DNA from 2 places in the Limnohabitans sp. INBF002 genome. Region 2 is predicted to be linked to the other one. Evidence: predicted binding sites of a transcription regulator. Region 2 holds the regulator's gene; the other holds the start of a gene.
The links. The regulator FNR, encoded in region 2, switches genes on or off when oxygen is low (the NO sensors DNR and NnrR bind a similar motif). The targets are predictions, from matches to a motif close to TTGATNNNNATCAA.
Positions count from the first base shown of each region.

Region 1: a site for FNR is predicted at 2,888-2,901, ahead of clpB (ATP-dependent chaperone ClpB). Genes of this name have one in related genera too.

Region 1 covers NZ_AP027055.1:941,727-947,096, reverse strand. Annotated here, with positions in the region: gene QMG15_RS04830 (MFS transporter) at 1-100, opposite strand, end outside; gene clpB (ATP-dependent chaperone ClpB) at 203-2,806, opposite strand; gene moaE (molybdopterin synthase catalytic subunit MoaE) at 2,958-3,440, opposite strand; gene moaD (molybdopterin converting factor subunit 1) at 3,456-3,707, opposite strand; gene glp (gephyrin-like molybdotransferase Glp) at 3,704-4,939, opposite strand; gene mobB (molybdopterin-guanine dinucleotide biosynthesis protein B) at 4,936-5,370, opposite strand, start outside.
Region 2 covers NZ_AP027055.1:814,909-820,278, reverse strand. Annotated here, with positions in the region: gene QMG15_RS04150 (sulfite exporter TauE/SafE family protein) at 1-465, opposite strand, end outside; gene hemN (oxygen-independent coproporphyrinogen III oxidase) at 465-1,853, opposite strand; gene fnr (fumarate/nitrate reduction transcriptional regulator Fnr) at 1,930-2,667, shown strand; gene QMG15_RS04135 (hypothetical protein) at 2,664-2,972, opposite strand; gene QMG15_RS04130 (FixH family protein) at 3,027-3,317, opposite strand; gene ccoG (cytochrome c oxidase accessory protein CcoG) at 3,324-4,694, opposite strand; gene ccoP (cytochrome-c oxidase, cbb3-type subunit III) at 4,779-5,370, opposite strand, start outside.

The DNA.
Region 1 (5,370 bases), 130 kb from region 2:
GCAAGTGTGAAAAATGCGAGCTGGCATGAGCAATGCCTACCAAACCGATCACGGTTGCGTCGTCACGCCAAGGTCTTGAGATTTGAGTCAGGGTAGACATAAACAGATACAGAAAAGCGCAGCAACTGAGGAGCATCTATCCTAACTGCTGCGCTTGACTAAGGTCGTCGACTGGGGGACAAGTCCCCTCACCTGCCTGGGGTCAAACCTCTGCTTTGGTGAACGCAAACTCGCCGGGCGCACGCACGGGATCGACGTTGACCGCAATCGTGTCTTTGGGCAAGAACTTGCCCTCCAATAACAATTTGGACAACGGGTTTTCGATGCGCTGCTGAATGGCGCGCTTCAGAGGACGCGCACCAAACACGGGGTCAAAGCCTACCTTCGCCAGTTCAGCCAAAGCGGCAGGCGACACATCCAAGGTCAAGTCCATCTTGGTCAAACGCGCACCCAAAATCTTGAGCTGAATGCCCGCGATGCTGGCAATGTGCTCGGCATCCAAAGCGTGGAACACCACGGTCTCGTCAATGCGGTTCAAAAACTCAGGACGGAAGTGCGACTTGAGTTCATCCCACACCGCGTCTTTGATGTCTTGCGCGTCTTGGCCCACCATGCTCTGAATGATGGGCGAGCCAATGTTGGACGTCATCACGATGACGGTGTTTTTAAAGTCCACCGTGCGGCCTTGGCCATCGGTCAAGCGGCCATCGTCGAGCACCTGCAACAAGATGTTGAACACATCGGGATGCGCCTTCTCCACCTCGTCCAGCAACAGCACGCTGTAGGGGTTACGGCGCACGGCTTCGGTCAAGTAACCACCCTCGTCATAGCCCACGTAGCCGGGGGGCGCGCCTACCAAGCGACTGACCGAGTGCTTCTCCATGAACTCACTCATGTCGATGCGGATCATGTGGTCTTCGCTGTCAAACAAGAAACCTGCCAAGGCCTTGCACAGCTCGGTTTTACCCACACCCGTTGGGCCGAGGAACAAGAACGAACCTGTAGGGCGGTTGGGGTCGCCCAAGCCTGCACGCGAGCGACGGATGGCATTGGCCACGGCGGTGATGGCTTCTTCTTGGCCCACCACGCGGTCATGCAACTTGTCTTCCATCTGCAAGAGTTTGTCGCGTTCGCCTTGCATCAGCTTGGACACAGGAATGCCCGTGGCACGCGCCACGACTTCGGCAATTTCTTCAGCGCCCACTTGTGTGCGCAGCAAGCGATGGCCGCCGGCCGCAGCCGTCTTGCCGCTTTCGCGGGCGTTGGCTTCTTTCATCCGCTTTTCAAGCTCGGGCAACTTGCCGTATTGCAATTCGGCCACTTTGTTGAAATCGCCCTTGCGGGTGAGTTCTTCAATTTGATGGCGCAGACGGTCAATCTCTTCTTTGATTTGCGCACCGCCGTGAGCAGAAGACTTTTCAGCCTTCCAAATCTCGTCCAAGTCGGCGTACTCTTTGCCAATCTTTTCAATCTCTTCTTCGAGCAACTCCATGCGCTTTTGCGAAGCTTCGTCTTTTTCTTTGCGCACAGCTTCGCGCTCAATCTTGAGCTGAATCAGGCGACGGTCTAGCTTGTCCATCACCTCGGGCTTGGAGTCGATTTCAATTTTGATTTTGGCGGCAGCCTCGTCAATCAAATCAATCGCTTTGTCAGGCAAGAAACGGTCAGTGATGTAGCGATGGCTCAACTCGGCTGCCGCCACGATGGCGGGGTCGGTAATTTCTACACCATGGTGCACTTCATACTTCTCTTGCAAGCCACGCAAAATCGCAATCGTGGCTTCGACGGTGGGTTCGCCGACGATGATTTTTTGGAAACGACGCTCTAAGGCCGCATCTTTTTCGATGTACTTACGGTATTCGTCTAGGGTGGTCGCACCCACGCAATGCAATTCGCCACGCGCCAAGGCGGGCTTGAGCATGTTGCCTGCATCCATCGCGCCATCGGCCTTGCCAGCGCCCACCATGGTGTGCAGCTCATCGATGAACACAATGGTTTGGCCTTCGTCTTGCGCCAGTTCTTTGAGCACGCTTTTCAGACGCTCTTCAAACTCGCCGCGGTATTTCGCACCGGCCAACAAAGCGGCCATGTCCAGCGACAACACACGCTTGCCTTTGAGGGAATCGGGCACCTCGCCTGCCACGATCCGTTGGGCCAAGCCCTCCACAATCGCGGTCTTGCCCACCCCTGGCTCACCGATGAGAACAGGGTTGTTTTTGCTGCGACGCTGCAGCACCTGAATGGCACGGCGAATTTCATCGTCACGACCAATCACAGGGTCGAGCTTGCCTTGACGCGCACGCTCGGTCAGGTCCATGCAGTATTTTTTCAAGGACTCGCGTTGGCCTTCGCTCTCCGCGTTGTCTACTTTTTGGCCGCCGCGCACCGCCGTGACCGCTGCCTCTAAAGACTTACGGCTCAAACCGTTTTGAGTCGCCAGCTTGCCCCAGTGACCTTTGTTGTCGCACATGGCAAGCAAAAACAACTCACTGGCCACGAATTGGTCGCCCCGCTTAATCGCTTCTTTTTCAGCCGCTTGAACCAAGGACACGGTGTCGCGTCCCACTTGCACCTGGTCCTGGCCTTCGACCTTGGGCAAGCGGTTCATGGCGTCTTCCGCAGCAGACAACAAGCCCGACACATTGGCGCCCGCACGTTGCAAGAGCGATTTAGGGCCATCGTCTTGGCGCAACATGGCGACTAACACATGGGAAGGTTCGATGTAAGCGTGATCGCCCCCAAGCGCGAGCGACTGTGCGTCGCCCAAGGCTTCTTGGAACTTGGTGGTGAGTTTGTCAATACGCATGGAAACTCCGAGAAATTTGTTGAATTAGCCAGTATTTGAGGCTGCTGCCGACTATTTCAAGTGGCCGTGCTGCTGGCGACTTTGACATGGGTCAAAGCAGCACAGATTCAACCATCCACTCACACATCCGTCAGTGCGGTGGCGCACGTCTTTAGGGCGTAGCGGAATTGCTCGCTTTAATACCCCAGCGCGCCAAAGCTTGGTCGTCGCTCACGCGGGCATCGACCCAGCGTGCGCCTTCGGGCGTGACTTCTTTTTTCCAGAACGGCGCTTGGGTCTTGAGGTAATCCATCAAAAACTCGCAGGCCTTGAAGCTCTCGCCGCGGTGGGCTGATGTGACGGCCACAAACACAATTTGGTCTTCAGGATGCAGCAAACCCACGCGGTGAATCACGCGGGCAGCGAAAATATCAAAGCGCGTCTTAGCCTCGTCCATCATGGCCGCGATGGATTTTTCAGTCATGCCTGGGTAGTGTTCCAGCTCCATGCTGGCCACCGAGCTTCCGTCATTACGCTCGCGCACCGTGCCTAAAAACGAACACACCGCCCCCACGCGGGCATCGCACGCACGCAAGGAGGCAAGTTCTTGGCTCACATCAAAGTCTTGGGTTTGGATGCTGACGGTGAATGACATGGCGCGCCTCTGGGTTTAGCCGCCGGTGACAGGCGGAAAGAAGGCCACTTCGCAACCGTCGCTCAATGCGGCAGACGCATCACACAGGTCCTGGTTCAAGGCCATGCGCACGGCGCGGCCATGGGCCAGCACTTCGGCGTAGGCACCCCCACGAGCAATCAGCTCGTCGCGCAAAGCTTGAAGCGTGGCAGCTTGTGTACCCACGCTTTCGCTGCCCTGTCCGATGGCTTCGCGAATGGATGCAAAGTATTTGAGATTGACCTTCATGCCAGCCACTCCGCAAAGGAAATAAAGCGAACGGTATCGCCTTTTGAAATGGTTTGCCCAGCAGGGTTATCCACCACGCCATCGCCCCACACAGCGGAAGTGAGCACGCCAGAGCTTTGGTTGGGGAACAAATCCAAGCCGCCTTGCGCGTTGCGTTTGACACGCAAGAACTCGCGGCGCTTGTCAGCGCGGGGCCAATCGAAATGGGCCGTCATTTCGGTGCGCTTCACGTCTGTCTGCGTCACGCCTTGCAAGGCCAACACAAACGGACGAACCAACAATAAAAACGTCACAAAGCTAGACACGGGGTTGCCGGGTAAGCCCATGAAGTGACAAGCGTCACCATCACGGTTCACCTTGCCGTAAGCAAAGGGCTTGCCGGGCTTGATGGCCAGTTGCCACAGCTTCAACTCGCCCAAGCTCTCCACCGCGGGTTTGATGTGATCTTCTTCACCCACCGACACACCACCGCTGGTCAAAATCAAATCGTGGTGCAAAGCTGCATCACGCAAAGCGGCAATGGTGGCGTCGCGCTTGTCGGGCACGATGCCCAGATCGGTCACCTCGCAACCCAAGCGCTGCAACATGGCGCGCAAGAAGAAACGGTTGGAGTTGTAAATCGCACCAGCAGGCATGGCTTCAGGGGCCACATCGCCGGGCATGACTAACTCATCGCCCGTCGAGAACAAGGCCACGCGTGGACGCGCAGACACTTGCAACTGTGCCAAACCAATGCTGGCTGCCAAACCCAACTCAGCGGGCGTCAAGCGCGTGCCTTGGGTGAGCACCGTGGCGCCGCGTGTGACATCCTCACCCGAGCGTCGAACCCACTGCCCTGCGGGCACGGCCTTGTTCACTTTGACGTGTTCGCCTTCTAAGGCTTCACAGTCTTCTTGCATCACCACGGCATCGGCACCGGGGGGAATGGGGGCGCCCGTGAAGATGCGCGCGGCCTCGCCTGCATGGAGCTGCGTGCCGTATGTGCCCGCTGGAATGCGCTGCGTCACGCGTAGCACCGCGCCTGCTTGCGCGCAATCTGTTGCACGCAACGCATAGCCGTCCATCGAGCTGTTGTCCTGAGGCGGGACTTGCAAGGCAGCAACCACGTCTTGCGCCAGCACGCGGCCATCGGCTTCAAAGGTAGAAACCGATTGCACGCCTGTCAATACTTGAGCTTGCGCCAGCAATTGCGGCAACGCGTCATCGAGTGAAAGCAAAGCAGGACGGGTCATAGCAAAGGCGGGTTGTATTCGAAACGGTCTTGGTTGGCGACCAGCCACTCAGTGATGGCGTAGGCATCGTTCAAGTCGAGCACAGGACGTTGCGTGGCCTCTGGCAGATCTTGTGGCGAATCGGTGGCGATGGCCACCACAAAGTCGTCCTCGGGGTAGCGCACGGGCTGCTCAGAGGCTTTGCGCCAGACCTCGACCTTGAGCAAATCGCTCTTCTTAAAGCCTTCGACCAAGACCCAATCCACGCCGTCGTACACCTCGGCCAACAGGTGGTGCACAGAGAGCTGCGCAGGCTGCTCAAACTGTCGCTGCAACACCAAACGTTGGTTGGATGCCACCAGCACCTCAAACGCGCCCGCTTCGCGGTGACGCCAGCTGTCCTTGCCGGGCTTGTCGATGTCAAAGTTGTGGTGCGCGTGTTTGACCACCGA
Region 2 (5,370 bases):
CAAAAGCGCACCGTACAAAAGACCGCAAGGCATCAAGGCCCACAAAACACCAAGGACCACCGCGCCACCATTGCGCAATTTGAGGTGCGCCGTCATCGTCTGCACACGCCGCCAAATGCGGCGACCAAAGCCTTCGAGCCAAATCGGTTGTTCACCGCGCCAAAGCAATAGCAACCCAACCATGAAGGCCACGATGTGCAGCAACGTCCACAAGGGGCGAAACACCGCCGACTGTGTGCTGAGCCAACCCACGCCTTGCATGGTGCTGGCCGCCAATGCGCCCAAAACGCTGTAGCCCACAACGCGCCCCAATTGAAATAAGAGCATGGCCGAAGTGCCCTGCCCGCCCGTTTGCTTTTGGGCCGCGCGGCCAATGCCCGCACAAGCCGCACCGCACATGGCCAAACAGTGCGGCCCACCCGCGAGCCCCATGAGGAGTGCGGTGAGGGCCAAAGTTGTGTTCATCAGATGATTTTAGAGAACCTTGCGCGGTTCTTGTCGGCTTGCAGGTATTTGTCAAACACCATGGCCACACCACGCACAAAGAACCAACCCAGCTCAGTCACGTGAATACCAGCGTCATCCATGGTCAACAACCCTTGTTCTTGCATTGCCTCTAACGCTTTGATCTCTGGGGCGAAATACTGCTTGAAGTCCACCAAATGCGACAACTCCACCGATTCAAACAGCACACTGCCTTGGCACATCAGCGCCATGATGACTGTGCGGCGCACCAAGTCATCACGCGTCAGAGCCATGCCACGCGCAACGGGCAAGCGGCCTTGGTTGAGCAAGTCGTAGTACTCGTCCAATGTTTTCACGTTTTGACTGAAGGTCGGCCCCACACGGCCAATGGAAGAGACGCCCAAGGCAATCAAGTCGCAATCAGGCTGCGTGCTGTAGCCCTGAAAGTTGCGGTGTAAACGGCCTTGGCGCTTGGCCACCGCCAGCGCGTCAGTGGGCAATGCGAAGTGATCCATGCCCACATACACATAGCCCGCGTCCATCAGCACACGCATGGCGCTGGAGAGCATCACCAGCTTAGAGGCCGCAGGTGGCAAATCTTGGGTATGGATGCGGCGTTGCGGTTTGAAGCGCTCGGGCAAATGGGCGTAGGCATACAACGCGATGCGGTCTGGACGAAGCTTGACCACCAGGCCCAGCGTGCGCTCAAAGGTCTCAGGCGTTTGCATGGGCAGGCCATAAATCAAATCCACGTTGACCGACTCAAACCCCAACTCGCGCGAGGCCGCCACCAAATCAAACACTTGCTCTGCGGGCTGGATTCGGTGCACCGCCTTTTGCACGGCGGGTTCAAAGTCTTGCACGCCAAAGCTCAAACGGTTAAAGCCCTGTTCGGCCAAAGCGGCCAATCGTTCGCGCGTGACCGTGCGTGGGTCAATCTCAACCGAATATTCGCCACCCGGCGCAAACTGAAAATTACGGCGCAACATAGACATCAGTTGCGCTAATTCATCATCACTCAGAAATGTGGGGCTCCCCCCGCCCAAGTGGAGCTGCGACACCACTTGGCCTTGACCTAAGTGCGCAATGTTGAGATCAACCTCGCGCTCTAGATAACGCAAATATTCGGCGCCACGCTCATGGTGCTTGGTGATGATTTTGTTACACGCACAGTAATAACACAGCGACTCACAAAACGGGATGTGCACATACAGCGACAAGGGGTAGGCTTTTGCGCCCACACCATCGCGGCGTTGCTCTAGCGCTTGCAAGTAGTCAGCCTCACCAAATGCCTCCACAAATCGGTCTGCGGTGGGATACGAGGTGTAGCGCGGCCCAGCCACGTCATAGCGCCGTAAAAGTTCTGGATTGAGGACAAGAGAATGCATAAGTTCACACCTAAATTTGCGCTCCATAATAGGCGTGTAGACACATTAAAAAGTTGACCTGCATCAACACAAACGACTGTCAGCACCCATGAATTCCACCAGTATCAAAGTCGCCTGTTCCAATTGCAATTTGCGAGAACTCTGCATGCCTTTGGGCTTGAATGAGAGCGAAATGGAACGTGTGGATGAGGTGGTGGCGACGCGTCGCAAAGTGACTCGCGGTGATAACCTTTTCAGAAATGGTGACAAGTTCAACGCGCTGTTCGCCATTCGCACAGGGTTCTTCAAGACACGCATCTCATCTGAGGATGGCCGCGATCAAGTGACGGGCTTTCAAATGGCGGGCGAAATCATTGGCCTAGATGGCATTGTGAGCGACCACCACACCTGTGATGCTGTCGCGCTCGAAGACGCTGAAGTGTGTGTGATGCCGTTTGATCGCATTGAAGAGTTGTCACGCGAAATTACTTCGCTGCAACGTCATGTGCACAAAATCATGAGCCGTGAAATCGTGCGTGAAAACGGGGTGATGTTGCTGCTGGGCAGCATGCGGGCCGAAGAGCGCTTAGCCGCCTTCTTGCTGAACCTGGTGCAACGCTTGCACGCCAGGGGTTTCTCTCAATCAGAATTGGTTTTGCGAATGACGCGTGAAGAGATTGGCAGCTACTTAGGACTCAAACTAGAAACCGTGAGCCGCACGTTTTCTAAATTTGTGGAAGACGGCATTGTTGAGGTCAAGCAGCGCCACGTGCGCATCCTCAATCCAGATGCGCTCAAACTCATCGTGAACGCACAAACCTGTCAGCCAGTTTAAACCGCCACAGGTTCGCAGCACACCTCTTGCTTAGGGCAACCATCTGGCCGCTCCGTGGGCACCAAGGGGCAACGGTTCACCTCAAATGGCGACACCGAGAGCAAGGTTGTCAAAGCACTTGATGCCGCTGTGATGGCCCAAAAAACAAAAAACGACAAGGTGTACACACCTTGTCGTGAAAGCTCGATGGGCTGACCAAACCATTGCATGTCTTGCGGATCCACAAATGCAAACACCAGCATTTCCAAAACACCCGCCACTAAAAAGGCGGGCCATGCAATCCACATCATTCGCTGAGCCAACATTCTGATTCTCCTGAGAAGGAACTAATTCAGTTTAGGGCTGAATGCGCCAAAAAGTTATGGGGTTTTCGCGGGGGTGTCTGGCTTGGCTGATTCAGCTTTGGGAGTCACCACATGGTTGCGCGCCTGCATGGCGGGCGCCAACTGCATGTCTTTTTCTGCTGCCAAGGTTTTGTTGATGTCTAAACCTCGGCGGTAATAGTCGTCGGCCACCACGGGATCAGGGACGCGAATCGCAATCGCCAAGGTGATGAAGCCAGCCACGACCACCGCAGCAGGCCCCGCAATGATGAGCCATACATGGCCGTATTGCCACCAAGGTTTGGTATCAGGTGTGTCTTGTTTCATGATGCATTACCTAGGAACGATGAACACAGATTTCTCGACCACGAACTCATCAGTACCCGAAGCCTGAATTTCAAACATGATTTTGTGCGACCCACCTTCGGCAGAACCATAAGGAATATCGGCTCGCAATACCACCCAACGGGCTTGTGCAGGGTCAACCATTACCTCTGTGTCAGTCGTGATTTTCAGGCCGGGCAAGCCTTTGACGGACAAATGGTACGTTTGAACAGTTTCAGCCGCATTCATGATTTGCAAACGGTACACGTTTTCCAGTGTGCCGAACTCAGTAATCCGTGACAAGGTTGAGCGATCGCGTACAACGTCCACCTTAAAGGGGGTGCGCAAACTGAGTGAAACAAATAAACCCACCGTCACCGCCACCAAGATCATGGTGTAAATCTGAATACGAGGTCGCATCAAGCGTTGCCAGATTTGTTGAGGCGTCCACTTGTTATCCATCGCATTTTGTGTGGAGTAGCGAACCAAGCCACGTGCATAGCCCATCTTATCCATGACGGTATCGCACACATCGGCGCACGCGCCACAACCAATGCATTCGTATTGCAAACCATCGCGAATATCAATGCCTGTCGGACACACCTGAACGCACAAGGTGCAATCTACACAAGCACCTAAGTTCAGGACACCCGTCTCTGCTTTCTTTGAGCGTGGGCCACGTGGTTCGCCGCGTTCAGTGTCATAGGTGACGATCAGCGTGTCGTTGTCAAACATGGCGCTTTGAAAGCGTGCGTAAGGGCACATGTATTTACACACCTGTTCGCGCATGAACCCAGCGTTGCCATACGTGGCGAAGGCATAAAAGAACACCCAGAACAGTTCCCATGAACTCATCTGCGTCAGGAAAAACTCCATTGCCAGCTCACGGATGGGTGTGAAGTAACCCACAAAAGTGAAGCCAGTCCAGATCGACAAGAAGATCCAGATGATGTGCTTGTACCACTTCTTAACCAACTTCTCCAACGAGAAGTCTGCGTCGTCCAAGCGCATACGGGCGGAGCGGTCGCCTTCGACCTTGCGCTCAATCCACAAGAAAATTTCGCTGTAAACCGTTTGCGGACAGGCATAACCACACCACAAACGCCCCGCCACTGCCGTGAACAAAAACAGCGCCAAGGCTGAAATCACCAACAAGCCCGTGAGATAAATAAAGTCTTGCGGGTACAAGACCAAACCAAAAATATAAAACCTGCGCGACGCCAAATCGAACAGCACCGCTTGACGTGTACCCCACTCAAACCAAGGCAAACCGTAAAACACCAGCTGCGTCAGGACCACCAAAATCCAGCGCCAATAAGCAAAGATACCCTCCACAGAGCGAGGGTAGATTTTTTTCGATGCAGCATAAAGCGAGACCATCGCCTCGTCCGCAGAGCCCGAAGGCTCTGGAACGATGGGGATGGTCTTGCGCTGCTTGGAGTCGTCAGCAGAGTTCAAAGCGTTTTACTTCGCAACAGCAGGTTTATTCGAGAAGCCCCAAACATAGGCGGTCAACACGTGAATTTGTGATTCAGTCAAACGGCCTTCTTGTGCTGGCATTTGGTTGACCTTACCGTTGTTGATCATCGCGGTGATGGCTTCTTCGCCCCAGCCGTGCAACCAGATCTTGTCGGTCAAGTTAGCCGAGCCCATGGCTTGCATACCTTTGCCGTCAGGACCGTGACACGCAGCACATGCACCGAACTTCGACTTACCCAAAGCGGCACGCACAGAGTCGTGTGGGCTACCAGACAAACTCAACACATAGTGCGACACATTGCGAATGTCGTCTGGTGTTCCAACAGCTGCCGCCATAGGTGGCATTTGACCAATACGCCCTTTGGTGAGGGTCTCTTTGATCTTGTCAGTCGTACCACCATGCAGCCAATCGCTGTCTGTCAAGTTGGGGAAGCCTTTTGAACCGCGGGCGTCAGAACCGTGGCACTGTGCGCAGTTGTTCATGAACAAACGCTCGCCCACAGCCATGGCTTTAGGGTCTTGCGACAGTTGTTCGGGTGTTTGCGCGTTGAAAGCAGCGTACAAAGGCTCAAGCTCT